DNA from 3 places in the Novosphingobium kaempferiae genome. Region 3 is predicted to be linked to each of the others. Evidence: predicted binding sites of a transcription regulator. Region 3 holds the regulator's gene; each other region holds the start of a gene.
What was found. The regulator LexA, encoded in region 3, represses DNA repair genes until DNA is damaged. The targets are predictions, from matches to a motif close to GTTCCNCNCTTGTTCT.
Positions count from the first base shown of each region.

Region 1: a site for LexA is predicted at 2,308-2,323, ahead of LO787_RS00630 (ATP-dependent helicase). Genes of this name have one in related genera too.
Region 2: a site for LexA is predicted at 2,208-2,223, ahead of LO787_RS06165 (ribonucleoside-diphosphate reductase subunit alpha). Genes of this name have one in related genera too.

Region 1 covers NZ_CP089301.1:120,570-128,044, forward strand. Annotated here, with positions in the region: gene LO787_RS00615 (pseudouridine synthase) at 1-336, shown strand, start outside; gene rsmD (16S rRNA (guanine(966)-N(2))-methyltransferase RsmD) at 333-890, shown strand; gene LO787_RS00625 (hypothetical protein) at 1,593-2,210, opposite strand; gene LO787_RS00630 (ATP-dependent helicase) at 2,326-4,623, shown strand; gene LO787_RS00635 (aromatic ring-hydroxylating oxygenase subunit alpha) at 4,886-6,325, shown strand; cobalamin riboswitch at 6,496-6,735, shown strand; gene LO787_RS00640 (TonB-dependent receptor) at 6,923-7,475, shown strand, end outside.
Region 2 covers NZ_CP089301.1:1,317,376-1,324,850, forward strand. Annotated here, with positions in the region: gene LO787_RS06165 (ribonucleoside-diphosphate reductase subunit alpha) at 57-2,006, opposite strand; gene LO787_RS06170 (GlsB/YeaQ/YmgE family stress response membrane protein) at 2,724-2,966, shown strand; gene nadB (L-aspartate oxidase) at 3,080-4,720, opposite strand; gene LO787_RS06180 (ABC transporter ATP-binding protein) at 5,346-6,308, opposite strand; gene LO787_RS06185 (cytochrome P450) at 6,444-7,475, shown strand, end outside.
Region 3 covers NZ_CP089301.1:5,213,110-5,220,584, forward strand. Annotated here, with positions in the region: gene trpD (anthranilate phosphoribosyltransferase) at 1-694, shown strand, start outside; gene trpC (indole-3-glycerol phosphate synthase TrpC) at 705-1,496, shown strand; gene moaC (cyclic pyranopterin monophosphate synthase MoaC) at 1,531-2,016, shown strand; gene LO787_RS23660 (molybdopterin molybdotransferase MoeA) at 2,004-3,230, shown strand; gene lexA (transcriptional repressor LexA) at 3,332-4,024, shown strand; gene LO787_RS23670 (ComEC/Rec2 family competence protein) at 4,190-6,298, opposite strand; gene gltX (glutamate--tRNA ligase) at 6,434-7,475, shown strand, end outside.

The DNA of each region.
Region 1 (7,475 bases), 610 kb from region 3:
GGCGACATCACGCAGGCGCAGCTCGAAGACCTGATGGAGGGCATCGAGGTCGACGGTGTGATCTACGGCAAGATCGACGCCAACATGGAGCGCCGCACCGGGCGCAACCAGTGGATCGAGATGACGCTGACCGAAGGCAAGAACCGCGAGGTCCGCCGCGTTCTGGAGGCCCTCGGCCTGCAGGTCAGCCGCCTGCTGCGCACGGCCTACGGCCCGTTCCGCCTCGGCGATCTGCCCAAGGGCATGGCCGGCGAGATTTCGCAGCGTGATCTCGACAACTTCCGGCGCAGCCTCGCCACGGGTCAGGGCGGCCAGGGCGGAAAGACCGGAGCATGAGCGCAAACCTGCGCATCGTCGCGGGCGAGTGGCGCGGCCGCAAGCTCGCCGCGCCAGAGGGTGACACCACGCGGCCGACGGCGAACCGCACCCGTGAGACGCTGTTCTCCATGCTCGTCAGCCGCCTCGGCGACTTCGAGGGGCTGAAGGTCGCGGACCTGTTCGCCGGGTCCGGCGCGCTGGGGCTGGAGGCCCTGTCGCGCGGGGCAGCACATTGCCTGTTCGTCGATCAGGACGCCGCAGCGATCCGCGCCATCCGCAGGAACATCGCCAACCTGCAGGCGCAGACCCGCAGCGATGTGCGGGCATCCTCGGTCCTGTCGTTGGGCGCGGCGAAGGAGCCGCTGGATCTGGTGCTACTCGACCCGCCTTACGACACCGGCGCAGGCGCGGTGGCGGTGGACAAGCTGGCCCGGCTCGGCTGGATCGGCGAAGGCACCTGGGTGAGCCTGGAAACCGCCAAGGGCGAGAACGTCTCGATCAAGGGCTTCGAGGCCGACGCCACGCGCGATGTCGGCAAGGCCCGGCTGCACCTGCTGCGCCGCACAGCTTGACAAATATCGCCAAATAGGTTATATGGCCCAGCATCCGCCGGGTCTGACGTACAAGGGTTCGGCGGTGTATCGGGTCGGCGTCGTGGGCCGGGATGCGGTATCAAGCCGTAGCTACGCACCACGGTGTCCATCGAAGACCCGGACCGTCCTCTAGGCTCTGGCCCGGCCGTTCCCCCAACCGAGTATCTCGGCCTGGGAGCGGCTCTCCCGGAAGTCCCATGACCGATACCGACGCGAGCCCCAACGTCGGTCATACCGGACAGGTCCGATGGAATACAGGTCGAGCCGGGCTGCACTCCGCACCTACCCGGCCATTCGCAACGCGCTGTGGAAACAAACCCCCGCGTCCCGTCCGGACGCTCACGACGCCGACCCGATGTTCACTCTCGGATCCTCGCGTTTCTTCCCCCGGCGTTAGGCCCGCACTCGCCAGCGGGCGTTTTCGTGTGTCCGGCCCAAACGTTCGTCATTGCGAGCGCAGCGAAGCAATCCAGCGAAGCTCTATGCCGCTGGATTGCTTCGCTGCGCTCGCAATGACGAAGTGTGGGTGCGGGTAACGCCAATTCCTCCCCGAGCTTGTCTCGGGGAGGGGGACCGCCGCCGCAGGCGGTGGTGGAGGGGGAGAACCTTGCGCCAATCCCCCTCCGTCAGCGCTTCGCGCTTCCACCTCCCCGAGACAAGCTCGGGGAGGAATTGCTCCGCCTACACACCCCCGCGATTGCGGCAACTGTCGGTGACAGTCTTGCTGCAACGCGGATAGTCCTTGCCCATCGCGGTCGCAGGCGGCGGGGTCAGTGCGCCCTTGTAGGGACCGCCCTGATAGTTCTCGTCCGCAGGCATGGCTGGACGCGCGGCCTGGTTGGCGGTCTTCGGATCGGGCACCCCCGCCGTGGGTACGCCCGGTCCCGGAGGATTGGCCTGCCCGGCAGGCGTCGCGGGCGTTTCGCCCTTCATCTGCTGGATCACCGAATTCCACGCCATCTGGCGCTGTTCCGGCGTCATCTTGTAGATCTGGCCACGCTGGTCGGCGGTGAGCGCCCAGTAGCCCTTCTGCTGGTCGGTATTCAGCGTCCAGTAGTAGACCTTGTAATCGTTGGGCCAGCTTTCGTAGTCGGCCTTCTGCGCCGGGGTCCACGTATCGAACATCGCCTGTTGTTCGGTGGTCAATGTCGGCGCGGTGGTGGGAGCAGCAGGCGTCGGCGGCGGGGTCGGCATTTCGGTGGTCGCGGGGTCGGCAGGGGCGCTCTGGGCATGGATGGCGGCGGGAATCACCGTCAGGCCCAGCGCGGCGGAGCCGGCGAGCAGCAGCATGTTACGCATTTCTCACTCTCCGTGGTTTGTCTTGCTGTTCAAACGACGAAACCCGCCGGCGATTGTTCCTGAGCTGCGACGAAGCGGGCTTGCACCGGGCCACGCCGTTCCCTAGTTGTTCACGGTGAACAATCTGCAAGCCCCCTCCCCTGACGGCCACGGCGATCCGCTGATCGACGGCCTCAACGAGCCGCAGCGCGAAGCCGTGCTGACGACCGAAGGCCCCGTGCTGATGCTGGCGGGCGCGGGCACCGGCAAGACGGCGGCGCTGACCCGCCGCCTCGCCCATCTCGTCCGCAGCCGCCTTGCCTGGCCGAGCGAGATCCTCTGCGTCACCTTCACCAACAAGGCCGCGCGCGAGATGCGCGAGCGTGTCGGCCACCTCGTCGGCCCGGCGGTGGAGGGGATGCCCTGGCTCGGCACGTTTCACGCGATCGCCGCGAAGATGCTGCGCCGTCATGCCGAACTGGTGGGGCTGCAGAGCAACTACACGATCATCGACACCGACGACCAGCTGCGCCTCCTCAAGCAGCTGATCGTGGCCGAGGGGCTGGACGAGAAGCGCTGGCCCGCGCGCCAGCTGGCGGGGTGTATCGACCGCTGGAAGAACCGCGGCCTTAATCCCGCCGACCTCGACGCCGGGGAGAACGAAAGCTACGCCAACGGCAAGGGCCAGAAGTTCTACAAGCTCTATCAGGATCGCCTGAAGGCGGTGAACGCCTGCGATTTCGGCGACCTGCTGCTCCACATGCTCAACATCCTGCGCACCCACCGCGACGTGCTGGAGCAGTACCAGAACCGCTTCAAGTATGTCATGGTGGACGAATATCAGGACACCAATCAGGTCCAGTACCTGTGGCTGCGCCTGATCGCGCAGGGTCGCCAGAACATCTGCGTGGTCGGTGACGACGACCAGTCGATCTATTCCTGGCGCGGCGCGGAAGTGGCGAACATCCTGCGCTTCGAGAAGGACTTCCCCGGCGCCAAGGTCATCAAGCTGGAGCAGAACTACCGCTCCACGCCGCAGATCCTCGCCGCCGCATCGGGCCTGATCGACGAGAACACGCAGCGCCTCGGCAAGACCCTGTGGACCGAGCGCCATGCGGGCGACAAGGTGCGCGTCATCGGCGTCTGGGACGGGCCGGAGGAAGCCCGCCGCGTCGGCGACGAGATCGAACGGCTCGAACGCGAAGGCGCCCCGCTCGACCAGATCGCCATCCTCGTACGCGCGCAGTACCAGACTCGCGAGTTCGAGGATCGGTTCATCTCGATCGGCATGAAGTACCGCATCGTCGGCGGCTTCCGCTTCTACGAACGCGCCGAGATCCGCGATGCGCTGGCGTACCTGCGCGTCATCGCCCAGCCCGCCGACGACCTCGCGTTCGAACGCATCTACAACGCCCCCAAGCGCGGCCTCGGCGCCAAGGCGCTGGAGGCGCTGCACCGGCTGGCGCGCAATCGCGGCATCCCGCTGTCGAACGCCGCGATCGAGATCGCCGATACCGACGAACTTCCCGCCCGCGCGCGCAACACCTTCCTCGCCCTGATGCGCGACTTCGCGCGCTGGCGCGACCTGTCGGCCACCGAAGGCCCCGCCGACCTGCTGCGCACCGTCATGGACGAATGCGGCTACACCGACGCGCTGCAGGCGGAGAAGACCGCCGAGGCCAACGGACGGCTGGAAAATATCGCCGAACTCGCCCGCGCCATGGAGGAATACGACAGCCTCGGCGACTTCCTCGAACACGTCAGCCTCGTCATGGACAACGAGAATGCGGCGGACGAGGAGAAGGTCACGATCATGACCATGCACGCCGCCAAGGGGCTGGAATTCGACAACGTGTTCCTGCCCGGCTGGGAGGAAGGCGTGTTCCCCTCGCAGCGCGCGCTCGGCGAAGGCGGGCTCGCCAGCCTGGAGGAAGAGCGCCGCCTCGCCTACGTCGCGATCACGCGGGCGCGGCGCAAGTGCACGATCCTGCACGCCGCCAACCGGCGCATCTACGGCCAGTGGACCAGTTCCATCCCCTCGCGCTTCATCGCCGAACTGCCCGAGGAGCATGTCGACAGCGAGACCACGCTGTCCGGCGGCGCCTCGCTGTGGCGCGCGCAGTGGTCGGAGCATACCGATCCCTTCGCCGACGTCGCCCGCATGCAGCCAGCCCGCACCATCACGCGCGGCCCGGGCTGGCAGCGCGCGGCGGCTAAGGAATACGACGCCACGCCAAAGCGCGTGGTCGAAAGCACCCGCAGCGCCGCCAGCTTCGCCGCCAAGCCACGCACCGACATCGCCGTGGGCGCGCGCGTCTTCCACGAGAAGTTCGGCTACGGCGCGGTGATCGCGCAGGAAGGCAACAAGCTGGAGATCGAGTTCGAGCAGGCCGGCAACAAGCGCGTGCTCGACAGCTTCGTGAAGCCGGCTTGATAATTCCTCCCCGAGCTTGTCTCGGGGAGGTGGCAGTCACGTAGTGACTGACGGAGGGGGAATTTCCTGAACTCTCCCCCTCCACCACCGCTTCGCGGCGGTCCCCCTCCCCGAGCAAGCTCGGGGAGGAACATGTGCCCTCCCGATCAACCCCAATTACCGCGCCTGCGATCACCGGCAGCCCCGCAGCGATTGCCTCTCCCACCTCGCCCTGTACACTGGTTCAACACGAACGAGAGTAACAAGCGAGAGGTATTGGGAAGTGCTCAAATCAGCAGACGGCGGCCTGCGCCCGGTGCCGTTCCCGATCGACGATCCCGAACGCATCCCGGTAAAGCGCTACTACGACGCGGAATTCTATCAGGCGGAGCTGGACCACCTGTGGCCCCACGTCTGGCAGATGGCCTGCCGCGAGGAGCAGATTCCCGAGGTCGGCGACTGGATCGAGTACGAGAACGTCGGCAAGTCGGTCATCATCGTGCGCACGAAGACCGGGGTGAAGGCATTCCACAACGCCTGCCGCCACCGCGGCGTGCCCTTCGCGGGCGGATCGCCGCTCGGCTCCTCGCACCCGACCGCGCACGGCAACTGCGCGAAGTCCGGCTTCGTCTGCCCGTTCCACGGCTGGCGCTGGAACATGGATGGCGAGAACACGCTGGTCTACGGCAAGTACCTGTTCTCCGAACGCCAGATGGACGAGGACGACATCAACCTCATCCCCTGCCGCGCCGAAGTCTACGGCGGCTGCGTGTGGATCAACCATGACCATGATGCCCCCTCGGTGCGCGAGAGCCTCGGCCCCGTCGCCGAGCGGCTGGAGGCGCACAACCTCCACAAGCTGAAGGCGGAATGGTGCTACGGCACGGTACTCCCGGCGAACTGGAAGATCGCGATGGAAGCCTTCATGGAGGGCTACCACGTCATGCAGACGCACCCGCAGCTCCAGCATGCGGTGCCGACCATGTACGATTCGATGTACGCGATGGCGGAAAACCCGGACCGCCACCCGATGCTCGCCGATCCGGCGCTGACCATCGAGGAGAACATAGCCGCGCAGATCAAAAACATGGAACTGCTCAGCGAAGGCATGGCGGGCATGCTCCACGAGAAGGAAGTGGAGATCGCGAAGTCGCTCCAGCACGCGACGCAGGGACTGCCGGAGGACAAGGGGCAGGCCATGATGATGTGGCTGGGCATGGTCATGCATCAGGTCAGCGCCCAGCTGAAGGAGCGCGGCGAGCCCATCCCGGACCTCATCTCGGTCGCGCAGTCGGACCCGGTCAACGCGGTGGAGTTCCTTTTCCCGCACTACTTCCTGCTGCCCTACTTCAGCTCGATGTCGGCCTACCGCATCCGCCCGCTCGGCCCGGAAAGCTGCTTCTTCGAAATCTGGTCGCTGACCTTCTTCCCCGAGGGGCAGGAGCCCGAGCCGGTCATGGAGCCCATCGTGCTCCCGTTCGACAGCGCGGAATTCCCGCCGATCCCGCGGCAGGACTATTCGAACATCCCGATCCAGCAGAAGGGCCTGCACGCCAGCGGGTTCGAGTTCATGCGCCTGTCGAGCCGCGTCGAGGGGCTCATCAGCAACTACCAGCGCATCATCGACGGCTACCTGGCAGGCGTTCCGGCCGAGAAGCTGGCCGCCGCCAACAACAAGCTGGGCGGCAACTTCGATGGCGGGATCGAAGACCTCGGGTTCTGATCCCGGCGCTTGTCCCAAAATCCATCGCCCCTGCCTGCACGGGGGCGATGGTCCGTTACGCCATGCCGATGCCCGGCCCGGCGTGGCCACCCTCCCCCTTTTATCCGCTTGCACGACGTCCCCGCGCGACGTAACGCACGCGATGTTGCGAACGGACATGAGTCCAATCGCAACATCGATCGCGCCGGTGCTCCGAAAGGAGCTTAAAAGGGAACGCGGTGAGAGGGATCATCCCTCGAAGCCGAGGCTGTCCCTGCAACTGTAAGCGGTGAGCGCGATGCATATCGCGGCAGGCCAAGGTGCCCTGCCGCAGCCACTGGGCCGGACGCTAACTCCTGCGAGGCCTGGGAAGGCCGTGCATCGAGCGATGACCCGCGAGCCAGGAGACCTGCCAGCGTCCGGTCGCTCTTGCCTTGGTCCAGGGGATGGCCGCGGCACGGTGTACTCCGTCTGAGCGACGAACTTGCGGCCAGGCCGCAACGGCGGGTTTCGCCGGTCGCTCGTTCGCGCCCGGATTCCGCCGCTGCACTCGCGCGGGGATCGCCCTCACGCGGGAACCTGTCCGTTCGACTGGGAAACGCAACGGGGGTATCATTCATGAATACGAGAACTTTCCTTTCGTCCGTGATCCGTGCGGGCGCTTCGTGCTGCGCGCTGGCCATGGCGGCGACTTCGGCCCAGGCGCAGGAAGCCGCCGATGAAGGCGCGCCGGACAGCGCCGAGAACATCGTCGTCACCGCACGCAAGGCCGGCGTCCTGCAACTCGGCCAGCAGGCCGACGCCTCCAGCCGCCTCGGCCTGACGCCGATGCAGACACCCGCCAGCGTCGACGTCATCACCAAGGAGATGATCCGCAGCCTCGGCGACCGCACCGTCGTTGCCGCCGCCGCACGCGCGCCCGGCCTCATCAACAACAGCTCGGCCTTCGGTTACTCGCTGAGTTCGCGCGGGTTCACCGGCTACACCTCGGTGATGCAGCTCTATGACGGGATGCGCGTCTACACGACCACGACGCAGACCTTCCCCGCCGACCCGTGGATGGCGGAGCGTATCGAGGTACTGCGCGGCGCGGCCTCCGTGCTCTACGGCGAAGGCGGCATCGGCGGCGCGATCAACGTCGTGCGCAAGAAGCCCAACACCGAAGAGTTCG
Region 2 (7,475 bases), 1.8 Mb from region 3:
AAACGAAAACGGCCTCCCGGTTTCCCGGAAGGCCGCTCTCGGTGAACTCTAGCGCCTTACTGGCAGGCGAGACACTCGTCGTAGTCGGTGCTTTCGCCGCTCGCCGCGAGGTTGAACTTGGGCAGTTCGCTGGTGTTGTCCGCCTCGACGCCGCCCGCGAAACCGGCGCGCTGCACCGACTTGGAGCGCAGGTAGTAGAGCGACTTGATGCCCCGCTCCCACGCCTGGTAGTGCAGCATCATCAGATCCCACTTGTCGACGTCGGCGGGGATGAACAGGTTCAGCGACTGCGCCTGGTCGATGTAGGGGGTGCGGTCCGCCGCGAATTCGAGCAGCCAGCGCTGGTCGATCTCGAAGCTGGTCTTGTAGATCGCCTTCTCCTCCGGGGAGAGGAAGTCGAGCTGCTGCACCGAACCGCCGTGCTCGAGGATCGAGTTCCACACGTTGGTGGAATCCTTCGACTTCGAGGCCAGCAGCTTCTGCAGGTAGGGGTTCTTCACCACGAAGCTGCCCGAGAGCGTCTTGTGGGTGTAGATGTTGGCCGGGATCGGCTCGATGCAGGCCGAAGTGCCGCCGCAGATGATCGAGATCGACGCGGTGGGCGCGATCGCCATCTTGCAGCTGAAGCGCTCCATCACGCCCTGATCGGCGGCGTCCGGGCACGGCCCGCGCTCGTTCGCCAGCAGCATCGAGGCCTCGTTGGCCTTCTGGTTGATGTACTGGAACATCTGCAGGTTCAGCGCCTTGGCCATCGCGCTCTCGAAGGCGATGCCGCGCTTCTGCAGGTACGAGTGATAGCCCATGACGCCCATCCCGACCGAACGCTCGCGCGCGGCGGAATACTTGGCGCGGGCCATCTCGTCCGGCGCGCGGTCGATGTAGTCTTGCAGGACGTTGTCGAGGAAGCGCAGCACGTCCTCGACGAAGCGCTTGTCGCCCTTCCACTCTTCCCAGGTCTCCAGGTTGAGCGAGGAGAGGCAGCACACCGCCGTGCGGTCGTTGCCGAGGTGGTCGCGGCCGGTCGGCAGCGTGATTTCCGAGCACAGGTTCGAGGTCGAGACCTTGAGGCCGAGATCGCGGTGATGCTTGGGCATCATGCGGTTCACGGTGTCGGAGAAGACGATGTAGGGCTCACCCGTGGCGAGGCGGACCTCGACCAGCTTCTGGAACAGCGAGCGCGCATCGACCTTGCCGCGCACCGAGCCGTCCTTCGGGCTCTTCAGCTCGAACTCGGCGCCATCGCGCACGGCGGCCATGAACTCGTCGGTCAGCAGCACGCCGTGGTGCAGGTTCAGCGCCTTGCGGTTGAAGTCGCCCGAGGGTTTCCGGATTTCGAGGAACTCCTCGATCTCGGGGTGCGAGATGTCGAGGTAGCAGGCGGCCGAACCGCGACGCAGCGAACCCTGCGAGATCGCAAGGGTCAGCGAGTCCATCACGCGCACGAAGGGGATGATGCCGCTGGTCTTGCCGTTGAGGCCCACCGGCTCGCCGATGCCGCGCACCGCGCCCCAGTAGGTGCCGATGCCGCCGCCGCGCGAGGCGAGCCAGACGTTCTCGTTCCAGGTGGCGACGATGCCTTCGAGGCTGTCGTCCACCGAGTTCAGGTAGCACGAGATCGGCAGGCCGCGACCGGTGCCGCCGTTCGACAGAACGGGGGTGGCGGGCATGAACCACAGGCGCGAGATGTAGTCGTACAGGCGCTGCGCGTGCTCCTGATCGTCCGCATAGGCGTCGGCCACGCGGGCGAACAGATCCTGGTACTTCTCGCCGGGCAGCAGGTAGCGGTCGTCCAGCGTCTCCTTGCCGAAATCGGTCAGGAGCGCATCGCGCGAAGCGTCGGTGACGATGGTGAAGCGGCGGTCATGGATCGTCTTGGAATCCACCGCCTTCTTCTTCGGAGCTTCCACCAGATCGGCGGTCGCGCTGTCGGTCTTGTCCATCACGACGGCCGAACCTTCCTTCTTCTTGCGGGGCGCAGGGTCATGCGAGGCGAGCAGCGCCTCCATGTCGACCTGTGCATCCGCGTAGCTCACATCCGAGTCAGACACCTGATCTTCGCTTCCGTTTCTGAAATCCACTGGTTCGCCCCCAATGTGCCTTCAAACCTGTCATCGGACCGCCATCGAGACGGTCCACGCTGCTTTCGGCGGCAGGACAGACCGGCACCGAGTCGAAGGGTCGCATCAGACGTCCCGACTATCAGAACCAGCACAAAAAGAGAACGACATTCCCTGTCATACCACCGGCGCGCCTTTGCGAAGGGCCCTGCCCCAAGACCCCCGGACGGCTGCCCGAGCCTTTCGGCATCCGGCGGCGGCATCGCTAGGTATTGAGGCCCCTCGATCGGCGCGACACAACCTATAGTGCCCTTTCCTGCGCGAGATTCAATGGGGGCACTCGAAACTGCATCGGGCGGCGGGAGCATCCTGCACGCCTGAACAGCCGCTCGCGACGCGCGGGCTTTCCTTGCCTTTCGATCGCGCAAGAGGCTTCGTGACCCTTGTGGTGCTAAATTTTTCCACATGAAATCACCGACCAAGCGAATCGCACGCGCGACGAACCGAGCGGTCAAGTCCGGCTGGCGGAGTCTTCCCCATCCATCCGCTCGACTTCCGTCGAATCCTTTCGGTCGCCTGCCGATCGCTTGCAACCGACACGCGACTGGTCGCTTATGAGGCTCGTTGCGAAGGCGCTGCGGCGCGCAAGGGGAGTGCAAGGGTCACATGTTCAACATCATCGGCGCCATCATCAGCGGCCTTATCATCGGATGGCTGGCCCGCTGGGTCTATCCGGGCGCGGTGCCCATGGGCTGGATCTCGACGATCCTGCTGGGCATCGGCGGCTCGCTGGTCGCGGGCCTCGTCACCAGCCGCGGCAGCCGCGACTTCAGCCGCGCCGGCTGCCTCGCCTCGATCCTCGGCGCGATCGCGCTGATCTTCATCGGGCGGCTGCTGCATATCGGGTGAGGCAACGCCTTCACCGATCGTCATTGCGAGCATAGCGAAGCAATCCAGCGCAGCGCCATGCCGCTCTGGATTGCTTCGCTATGCTCGCAATGACGAGGGTTGTGTCGGAGCCCTCAAGGCACCAGCACCGTGTCCAGCGGCTCCGCGTCCGCCGCCGGATAGTCCAGCGTGTAGTGCAGGCCCCGGCTCTCGTGCCGCTTGAGCGCGGATTCGACGATCAGTTCCGCGCTCTGGAGCAGGTTGCGCAGTTCGATCAGGTCGGTCGAGACGCGGAAGTGGCGATAGTATTCCTCGATCTCGCCGTTCAGCATCTGGATGCGGTGCATGGCGCGCTCCAGCCGCTTGGTGGTGCGCACGATGCCGACGTAGTTCCACATGAACCGGCGGATCTCGGTCCAGTTCTGCTTGATGACGACTTCCTCGTCCGGCTCGGTGACGCGGCTCTCGTCCCAGGCGCGGACCGGCGGCACCGCCTCGAAGCTGTCCCACTTCGCAAGGATGTCCGCCGCCGCCGCCTCGCCGAAGACGAAGCATTCGAGCAGCGAGTTGGAAGCGAGGCGGTTGGCGCCGTGCAGCCCGCTCTCGGTGCATTCCCCGGCGGCATAGAGCCCTGGCAGGTCGGTCCGCCCATCGAGGTCCACGAGGATGCCGCCGCAGGTGTAGTGCTGCGCCGGGACGACCGGGATCGGCTCCTTCGTCATGTCGATGCCGAGGCCGAGCAGCTTCTCATGGATGTTCGGGAAGTGCTCGCGCACGAATTCTGGCGGCTGGTGGCTGATGTCGAGGTGGACGTAGTCGAGGCCGAAGCGCTTGATCTCGGAGTCGATGGCGCGGGCCACGACGTCGCGCGGGGCCAGTTCCAGCCGCTCAGGATCGTAAAAGGTCATGAACCGCTTGCCGGTGCGCGGGTTGATGAGGTGCCCGCCCTCGCCGCGCACGGCCTCAGTTATGAGGAAGTTCTTGACCTCCAGATTGTAAAGGCAGGTCGGGTGGAACTGCATCATCTCCATGTTGGAGACGCGCGCGCCCGCCCGCCAGGCCATGGCGATGCCATCACCCGTGGCGCCGCGCGGGGCGGTGCTGAACTGGTAGACGCGGCCGGCCCCGCCCGTGGCGAGGACGGTGGCGCGGGCGGTGAACGCCTCGACCCTGCCGGTTTCCTCGTTCAGCGCATAGACGCCCCAGACCCGGCCCGAGCCCGAATAGCGCTGCTCGTGCCGTCCGGTGATGAGGTCGATGCAGGAGCGGCCGGGCAGCAGCGTGATGTTGGGATGCGCCTCAGCGGCCTGCAGCAGCGCCTGCTGCACCGCCCAGCCGGTCGCATCGGCGACGTGGACGATGCGGCGGTGCGAATGGCCGCCCTCGCGCGTGAGGTGAAGCGTCTCGCCGTCGGTGTTGAACGGCACGCCTAGTTCCACCAGCCGCTCGATCGCATGCGGCGCGCGTTCGATCACGAATTCCACGGTGTCGCGGCGGTTGAGCCCCGCGCCCGCCACCATGGTGTCGTGGACGTGCTCCTCGAAGGTATCGCCCGCGTCGAGCACCGCGGCGATGCCGCCCTGCGCCCAGGCGGTCGATCCGCCGGTCAGCGTCCCCTTGGCGAGCACCCCGACGCGAACCTTGTCGGCCAGCGCGAGTGCGGCGGTAAGGCCTGCCGCGCCCGACCCGATCACGAGAACATCGTAGGTCGCGTCGGCGGACAATGCGGTCGGCGTATCGGCGCCGGAAGGGGCTGCGCTGGATGGCGTTTCCATGACGGGCCTCCTAGCCCCGCCATCGCCCGGACCGCAACTGTTTGCTCTATCAGGCACTTGCATGTTGCGGTGCGGCAGACTTGGCCTATAAGAATAGACGAAAAGATTACAAACACCGTAATCTGCGACAAATTACGAACTTGCAAAGCGTTGTTATTAGTCTAGTCAGCTTCCGCTCCAGACCGAGGAAACCGTTTTCGTGGCGATATCGATCCCTCTATGCTTTGCCAATAGGCATGAACCGCTGCGCAATGGCGTAAAATGGGACGGTATCAGCTACGTCGGTACATGCAAAAACTGCGGTAAAACTATACGCAGGAAGAAGCGCAAGGTATGGAAACTTGACGAAGATGAAGCAGGCGCAGAATAAGTAAGAATACTTAGTATCGCTCGACGGCCTTCCGGCCTCGCGAATATTGCCCTCCCGGAATCCAGTGGGGATTTTTGACTGGACGCGCTGCTAAAGCACGGTGAACGATAGTTAATCGCTCTCCTGCGCCGGGATGCCTTATGAAGCGGCCCTGTTAACGAGTCCGACGGGTCGCAACCGCACTGCAGCAAGCCGAATCGACGCGCTCACGCGCCGAATCGATTCGCAAAAACAACAAAAGGAAATCCCTGCGGATCAGCCCGCGACGCGGGGATCGCTGGTCAGGCTGACGAAAACGTCTTCCAGATCCGCCTCTCGCGTCGTCACGTCGACGATCGCGAAGCCCTGCGCCTGCAGCGCGGACATGATCTCGCCCGCGTTGGCGCGATCCTTGTCGTAGGTGATCTCCAGCACCCGCTCGCCGGTTCTCGCGCACTTCACGAAGCCGGGGTGGCTGGGCAGTTCGGTGACGTCGCGATCCAGCGTCAGGACGATGATCTTCTCGCGCGCCATGCCGACGAGTTCGCGCGTCGGCTTGTTGGCGATCAGTTCGCCGTGGTTGATGATGGCGATGCGGTCGCACAGTTCCTCGGCTTCCTCGAGGTAGTGCGTGGTCAGCACGATCGTCGCGCCTTCCTTGTTGAGTTCGGTGACCAGTTCCCAGAGCTGGCGGCGCAGTTCCACGTCGACGCCTGCGGTCGGCTCGTCCAGCACCAGCACCGGCGGGCGGTGGACCAGCGCCTTGGCGATCAGCAGGCGCCGCTTCATGCCGCCCGACAGCGTGCGCGCATAGGCGTCGCGCTTGTCGGCAAGATGCACCGCGCGCAGCAGGTCTTCGGAACGGCGCAGGGTCTTGGCTATGCCGTAGAGCCCCGCCTGAATCTCCAGCACCTCGAAAGGCGTGAAGAACGGGTCGAACACGATCTCCTGCGGGACGATGCCGATCGCGCGCTTGGCGTTGCGCTGGTCCCGGTCGATGTCGAAGCCCCAGATATCGACCGAGCCCGAAGTCTTCATCACCATGCCCGCAAGGATGTTGATGAGCGTGGACTTGCCCGCGCCGTTGGGGCCGAGCAGCCCGAAGATCCCGCCCTCCGGAACGTCGAACGAGACGCCCTTCAGCGCCAGCTTCCCCTCGCCCGACCCGGCCGGGGCGTAGCGCTTGACGAGGTCACGGATCGCGATGGCGGGAGTGGCGGAAGGAGTCGGCGTGCTCATGGTGCGTGCATGTGGGCCATGATCGCCCCCGCGTAAAGGCCGAGCACACCGCGTTGACGCATGGCCCGGCACACAATATGATACACACTATATCACTAATGGCCGACGCAGAGCGGCCACCACGGGAGAACGACCATGGCCACCGCCGCGCCGACGATCGAGAAGGACTACTTCACCGACCATTCGGTGCTGCTCGATCCCTACGACTACTTCGAGACGATCCGCGCGCACGGCCCGGTGTACCAGATGCAGGGGCGCGACGTGATCGTCGTCACCGGCTTCGCCGAGGCGCTGGAAGTGCTGCTCAACAAGCGCGACTTCTCGTCCTGGCTGAACCCCGACCCGCTGGTGCCGCTGCCCTTCGCGGTCGAGAGCGACGACATCTCGGCCCTGCTCGACGCCAATCCCAGCGGGCAGATGGAACTGATGGTCTCCTACGACGGGGACAAGCACCTCGCCGCGCGATCATTGCTCAACCCGCTGTTCGTGCCCTCGCGGCTGAAGGCGAACGAGGCGTTCATGCGCGCCTATGCCGACGACATGGTGCGCGAGGTCGTGGCGGCGGGCGGCTGCGAACTGGTGAACCGGGTGGCGACGCCCTTCGTCACCATGGTCATCGCCGACCTCCTCGGCGTCCCCGCCGACGACCGCGAGGCGTTCCGCCGTATCATCGACGAGGCCCCGCCGCCGGGCAACATGGACACGCCGGATGGGCAGAGCATCCACCCGCTGATGGTCATGGCGGGCTACTTCGCGCGCTACATTGCCGAACGCCGCGCCCAGCCGCAGGACGACGTGATGACCGAGATGGCCATGGCCAGGTACCCCGATGGCTCGACGCCCGACGCGATGGAAGTGGTGAAGTCCGCCATGTTCCTTTTCGCCGCCGGGCAGGACACCAGCGCCAAGCTCATCGGCAACGCCCTGCGCCGACTGTGCGAGGATCAGGCGATGCAGCAGGCCCTGCGCGAGGATCGCAAGCTGATCGGGCCGTTCCTGGAGGAAGTGCTGCGCGTCGAAGGTTCCACCAAGGCCACCTTCCGCATCGCCGCGCGCGCCACGAAGATCGGCGACACGGACGTTCCTGCGGGCAAGCGCGTGGTCGTCGCGCTATCCGCCGCCAACCGCGACCCGCGCCGGTGGGACGACCCCGACGAATTCCGCATC
Region 3 (7,475 bases):
CGCCAAGCACGGCAACCGCGCCGCCAGTTCTAAGGCGGGCGCAGCGGACACGCTCGAAGCGCTGGGGCTGGACCTCGATCGCGCGGTCGAGACCGCCGAATCTACCCTGTCCGAGATCGGTATCGGCTTCCTCTTCGCTGCCCGGCATCACCCGGCGCTCGGCCGCCTCATGCCGCTCCGGAAGTCGCTCGGCCGTCGCACGATCTTCAACCTGATGGGGCCGCTGGCCAATCCGGCGCAAGTATCGCGACAACTGGTCGGCATCGCGCGTCCCGCCTACGTGCCGATCTACGCCGACGCCCTGCTGCGCCTGGGCACCGAGCATTCGATGGTCATATCCGGCGACGAGGGGCTCGACGAACTGAGCCTCGCCGGCGGCAACGAAGTGGCCGACATTCGCAGCGGCGAACTGTCGATGCGACGTGTGACGCCGCAGGATGCCGGACTTCCGGTTGCTCCGGTGGAAGCCATCCGTGGCGGCGATCCGGCCTACAACGCCGAAGCCCTCAGCCGCCTTCTGCTCGGCGAACACGGTGCTTACCGTGACGCGGTCCTCCTGAATGCGGCAGGCGCGCTCATGGTCGCCGGAGAGGTCGATAGCTGGGCCGAAGGCGTCGAGGAAGCCGCCGAAACCATCGACAAGGGGCTGGCGAAAGCGCTGCTCGACTGCTGGATCGCGGCCACCCGCGCCTGACGAGGAATCCATGTCCGACAAGCTTACCGAAATCTGCGATACCAAGCGCGAGGAAGTCGCGGCCCGCAAGGTGCTCGCCACCCTGTCAGACCTCGATGCACGGGCTTCGCAGCAAACCGCGCCGCGCGGTTTCGAGGCAGCGCTTCGCGCAAAGGCCGCCGGCGACTACGCGCTGATTGCGGAAATCAAGAAAGCTTCACCATCCAAAGGATTGATCCGAGAAGATTTTCGTCCTTCAGAACACGCGGTCGCTTATGAAAAGGGCGGCGCAGCCTGCCTCTCGACCCTGACCGATGCACCCTATTTCCAGGGCCACGAGGATTTCCTGATCGCCGCCCGCGCCGCGTGTGCGCTGCCGGTAATCCGCAAGGACTTCATGATCGATCCGTGGCAGGTCGTCGAGGCCCGCGCCATCGGTGCCGACGCCATCCTCATCATCGTCGCTGCGCTGGACGACGTGCTCATGGCGGAGATCGAGGCTGCAGCGCACGAACGGGGGATGGACTGCCTCGTCGAAGTTCACAATGAATCCGAGATGGATCGTGCAAGCCGCTTGAAATCCAGACTTATCGGCGTGAACAATCGCGACCTGAAGCGCTTCGCAACCGATATCTCGACGACCGAGCGCCTCGCCCCGTTGGCACCGGAAGGCACGCTGCTCGTCAGCGAAAGTGGGATCAACACCCACGCCGATCTCGAACGCCTGTCCGCAAGCGGCGCACGCACGTTCCTCGTCGGTGAGAGCCTCATGCGTCAGGCCGACATCGAAGCCGCAACGCGGATGCTCCTTACCGGCATTTGATCCGGCCTGCCCGCTGTGTGAAGAGGGAGACGAAATGAGCAAGACCCTTACGCACATCGATTCCGAAGGCACGGCCCGCATGGTGGATGTAGGCGCCAAATCGCCTACACAACGCTTCGCAGTCGCTTCGGGGCGCATCACGATGTCGGCGGAGGCGCTGGATGCCATCAAGGCCGGAGATGCGCCGAAGGGCGATGTTCTTGGCACAGCGCGGATCGCCGGGATCATGGCGGCCAAGCGGACTGCCGACCTCATACCGATGTGCCATCCGCTCGCGCTGGATGCCGTGAACATCGACTTCACGTTCGAGGCCGATGCGATCCGCGCCACTGCGACTGCTTCGCTGACAGGCAAGACAGGCATAGAAATGGAAGCAATAACAGCGACTTCCATCGCACTCATAACGATTTACGACATGGCCAAAGCCTTGGACAAAAGCATGGTCATCGGCGAAATCCGCCTCGTCGAGAAGCGTGGCGGCAAGTCCGGCCACTGGAAAGCTGCAGGATGGACCGAGTAACCGCGCCCCCCCTTCCCCTGGAGGAAGCGCAGGCGCGGCTTCTTGCCTTGGCATCTCCGCTCACGATCGAGCACGTCGATGTGGAAGGCGCTCTCGGGCGATATCTCGCCGAGCCGCTCCATGCCCGCCGGACCCAGCCTGCGGCCAGCCTCTCAGCGATGGACGGTTATGCCGTCGCTGGTTTGAACCTCACCGGCCCCTGGCGTGTCGTGGGAGAAAGCGCGGCGGGTCATCCGTATATCGGCACTATCGCAATCGGCGAGGCCGTCCGCATCTCCACCGGCGCGGTGTTGCCCGCTGACGCATCGGCAGTAATTCTCCAAGAAGATCTGGCGCGCCATGGCGACGAGATATCGCTGACCGGCGAAGCGCCCGTTCCCGCAACGAAGCATATCCGCCCTCGCGGCATGGACTTCATCGAAGGCGCTGAAATCCTGCCTAGAGGCAAGCCGGTCGGTCCCGCACAGACGGCCCTCGCCATCGCGGCAGGACACAAGTACCTGCCCGTATCCCGCAAGCCCCGCGTCGTCATCATCGACAGCGGCGACGAACTTGCTGCCGACCCGGAGCACTGCGCGCCTCACCAAATCCCCGCCAGTAACGGCGCGATGCTCCTGGCTTTGGCGGGTTCAACCGCCGTCGATGCCCGGCGGATCGGCCCGGTTCCCGATACGATCAAGGCCATTACCTCCACTTTCGAGGCATCGTCCGACGCCGACCTCATCGTAACCAGCGGCGGAGCATCGGTAGGCGATCACGACCTCATCCGTCCCGCTCTCGAACGATGGGGTGCCAGCATCGATTTCTGGCGCGTGGCGATCAAGCCGGGCAAACCCATTCTAGTGGCCACGCGCGACACAAATGGCCGCCGCCAGATCGTGCTTGGACTTCCCGGAAATCCGGTGTCGAGCTACGTCACCGCCTATCATTTCATGCTACCCATGCTCCGCGCGATGCTTGGCGCTGCACAGCCATTACCGATGCACTTCACGGCCTCGTTAGGCGAACCGTTGCGTGCCAACGGAAAGCGTCGCGAATTCTTGCGCGGATGGTGGAATGGGGAAACCGTCATCGCCAATCCCTTGCAGGACAGCGGCGCACTTTCCTCCATTGCGGCCAGCAATGTCCTTATCGACCGCGCCGCATTTGCCGAAGACGCGCGGGTGAACGACAAGGTTCAAATCTATCTGCTTCAGAATGGCGGTATTGCTTAAGATCGTTTCGATTCGTTGCTTGATTGTTCCCTCAATGTTCACTACCAGAACAAACAAGGTCAGGTTTTCCCTGGTCCGGAGGTTACGAAAAGGCAGCGACAATGTTGACGCGCAAGCAGCACGAATTGCTCCGGTTCATCCAGACGCGTCTCGAAGACAGCGGCATTTCCCCGAGCTTCGAGGAAATGAAGGAAGCACTCGATCTCAAGTCGAAATCGGGCGTTCACCGGCTGATTTCTGCGCTGGAGGAGCGCGGCTTCATCCGCCGCCTGCCCAATCGTGCCCGCGCCCTAGAAGTGCTGCGCCAACCCGACAATGCCGGGACGAAGCCCTCGCGCGCCACGGCCACTAACGACGACACCGGCATCGCGGCGATTCAGCCTGCGCGAAGCGCGCCGCAGCCTGCCAATGACGTCATCGAAATCCCGCTGCACGGCCGCATCGCTGCCGGCGTACCGATCGAGGCGCTGGAAGGGCAGTCCATGCTACCTGTTCCCGCTGCGCTTCTCGGATCAGGAGAACACTACGCGCTCGAGGTTTCCGGCGACTCGATGGTCGAAGCCGGTATTCTCGATGGCGACTTTGCACTTGTGAAGCGCACCAACTCGGCGCGCGACGGCGAAATCGTCGTGGCCCTCATCCGTGGTGAAGAAGCGACGCTGAAGTATCTCCGGCGCGAATCTGGCATGGTTCGGCTTGACCCGGCCAATGCCGCGTACGAGCCGCAGATCTACGGACCGGATGAAGTCGAGGTCCAGGGCAAGCTCGCCGGCCTGCTTCGTCGCTACAATTGAAGTTCATTTGCTGAAGCCTGTTCGACCCATAGGATGAACGGGCTTCAATCCCAATTGCTGCCGCAGGTGCTTTGCCTTCATGACCGGCAGTAGTGGTGCGGGCATATGGCTTGCCTTACCGCCCAAGCCTTATGACGGCATGATATGTCGAATTGGCCGCAAGGCCTAGCGATGCGCACGCTTAACTGCCGTGTTGGGCGCCGCCGTTCGCCACCAGCCATGTTCGCCTTGCGTCTGAGCCACGGTTTCGATGCGCTGGTCTTCGATATAAACGGCAAGGCCACCGGTCTCGGCCAGCGAAGCGCGGTCGGCTTTGAGCCATCGAGGCTGGCAACTGCGCGGCAGCCATCGGTCGGCGATGACGATGTCGCTATGCTCGCAGGCGGCGACCAGGGCGCGTTCAGGCACTGCATCGCGGCCACGGGACACGAGAAGGCGACGGGTGATGCCGGAACGCCTGATCTCCAGAGTGCAGAAGTCCCGGTTGCAGACGGCGCCCGGCCAGCGGTCGAGCGGCATTGGCTCGCCTTCCATGCCAGCTTGTTCCATGAGGTTGTCCCGCGCGTAACCGCTCGCGCCATCTCGCAGGACGAAGAGGCGGCCGCCTGCAGGATCGACCAGACCGACATGACGGCCATCACCTGAAATCAGGATATCGGCAGGTGGAGCCAGCGCCAGCAGCCCCGTGCCGATCAGTGCCGGTGGCAGGCCCAGCCAACGGATTTGGCCGCTCCACAGGCCCAGCCAGAGTCCCCCAGCCACGAACAGGAGGAAGGCACCCGTTCCCGAGGCCGGAAGGAGGTTCACGGCTCCGGGTCGGGATGCGAACCAGTGCGCCAGGCCGGTGAGCAGATCGATGGCATGGCCCGCCAGCCACCACATCGGCGCACCTGCCCCGACCACATCCAGCAGGAGCGCGGCGGCCAGCAGCGGCATGACGACGAATGTCGACAGCGGGATCGCCACGACATTGGCGATCGCCCCGTACACGCCCGCTCGGTGGAAGTGGTACAGGCCGATCGGCATGAGCGCGAGGTCGATCACCACGCCGGTCAGCAGGAGCAGCCCGACATGGCGCAGCCCGCGCATCGCCAAGCCCTCGCCACGGGGGCCGAGGAAGTGCCGCACCGGCTCGGACGTCGTGACGGCGGCAAGCGCCAGCACCGCGCCGAAGCTCATCTGGAAGCTCGGGCCGGTCACCGCCTCCGGCCACAACAGCATCACGCAAAAAGCCGCGACGGCCAGCATTCGCAGCGACAGCGGCTCGCGACCGAGCGCCATGGCAGCGAGTACGAGCAGTGCGCCTATGCATGAGCGGACGGTCGGCACTTCGGCGCCTGACAGGAGCGTATAACCCACCCCCGCCAGCGCCCCCGCCCCCGCCGCCAGCACCAGCAACCTGACCCGCAGCGCCAGCCAGGGAAACAGTGCGAGCACCCTGATGACGATCAGGTAGACCGCACCCACCATCGCGCTCACATGCAGCCCGCTGATCGAAAGCAGATGCGCCAGCCCCGAATCGCGCATCGCTTCGTCGTCGGATCTGGAAATGCCGCCCCGATCGCCCGTGACGAAGGCAGCGGCCATACCACCGCGCCGTTCGCCGATGCGCTCGCGTATATGATCGGTGAGCGACTGGCGCAGACCGGAAAGCCATGCGTCGTCGTCCATGCCCGGTTCGATGACTTCGATCTCCCCGATCGCCGAACCCGTCGCCGCGATGCCCGAGAACCATGAGGTACGCGCGAAGTTGTATGCTCCCGGCAACATCGGCGGCGCGGGAGGCATGAGTCGTCCCTTGAATGCCACCAGATCGCCCGCCGAAAGCTCCGCGGTGGAGGCTTTTCCCGGCACGTTCACGCGCACCTTGATGGCGCGTCCGGTTTCCGGCTCGCGCATGGCGAGCGTCAGCCGGTCGCGCTCCAGTGCCGGTTGTGGTTCGACGCCCAGTACCCGACCTGTAAATGTCCCGGAAAGCGGCCGGGCGATGGGCGGTTGGCCGACCAGTTCGGACCGGCCCCACACCACGATGCATCCCGCCAGCACAAGCAGCGGCAGCACCTGAAGCGCCCGCATCGCATGAGGCCACGCATTGCACCAACGAAAGGACGCGCAAGCAATTGCAGAAACTGCAATACAAAGCCCACAAAAGCCCGCCCACCATGGCGCCGAAGGCAGCCAAAACCACGCAATTATGCCGGTTGCGAAGGCTACCGTGAGCCATGGAGCCCGATCGAATCCGGCCTGCGAAAGAAAACGCTCGACGACCGCCAAAACCCTCGACAAGACGCCTTCACCGGTCCATGGCCCATGCTGCAATGCAGCGGCTCCAGGCCCCTGCGGAGGCGGATTTTGACAAGTCGCGGCGTGGGTCCCCATGGCCGCCAATAGGACAGGAAGGTCGGGTAGATGGCAAGCGGCAGTGCATCGGGCGAAGCGACTGGCAAGGAGGCCCCAATGCTCCGCCCTGTCGTCACGCGCTTTGCTCCATCGCCGACCGGCTATCTCCACATTGGCGGCGCCCGCACGGCGCTGTTCAACTGGCTCTTCGCGCGCCACCATGGCGGCAAGTACCTCCTGCGCATCGAGGACACCGATCGCGCCCGTTCGACGGATTCTGCGATCGACGCGATCTTCGACGGCCTGTCGTGGCTTGGCCTCGACGGTGACGAGGCGCCGGTGTTCCAGTTCGCGCGTTCGGACCGCCATGCGCAAGTGGCCGCGCAGCTCATGGAGAGCGGCAACGCCTATCGCTGCTACCTGACCCAGGAAGAACTCGCCGAGCGCCGTCAGAAGGCGCAGGAAGAGCGCCGGCCGTTCCGCATCGACAGCGAATGGCGCGACGCCGATCCCTCGACCTGGCCCGCCGACCGTTCGTGGGTCGTGCGCGTCAAGGCGCCGCGTGACGGCGAGACGACGATCGAAGATCTCGTCCAGGGCTCCGTGACCGTGCAGAACGAGGAAATCGACGATTTCGTCATCCTGCGCAGCGACGGCACGCCGACCTACATGCTGGCCGTGGTGGTGGACGACAACGACATGGGCGTGACGCACGTCCTGCGCGGCGACGATCACCTCAACAACGCCTTCCGCCAGCTCGTAATCATCCGCGGCATGGGCTGGGACGTGCCGGTTTACGGCCACGTTCCGCTGATCCACGGTTCGGACGGCGCCAAGCTGTCGAAGCGCCACGGCGCGCTGGGCGTCGACGCCTATCGCGACGAGATGGGCCTGCTGCCCGAAGCGGTGTTCAACTACCTGCTGCGCCTCGGCTGGGGCCACGGTGATGAGGAAATCATCAGCCGCGAGCAGGCGATCGAATGGTTCGACATGGTCGACGTGGGCAAGAGCCCGTCGCGCTTCGACCTTGCCAAGCTACAGAATCTCAACGGGCATTATGTGCGCGAGGCCGACGACGTGCGGCTCGCAGGTCTCGTCGAAGCGCGCCTCG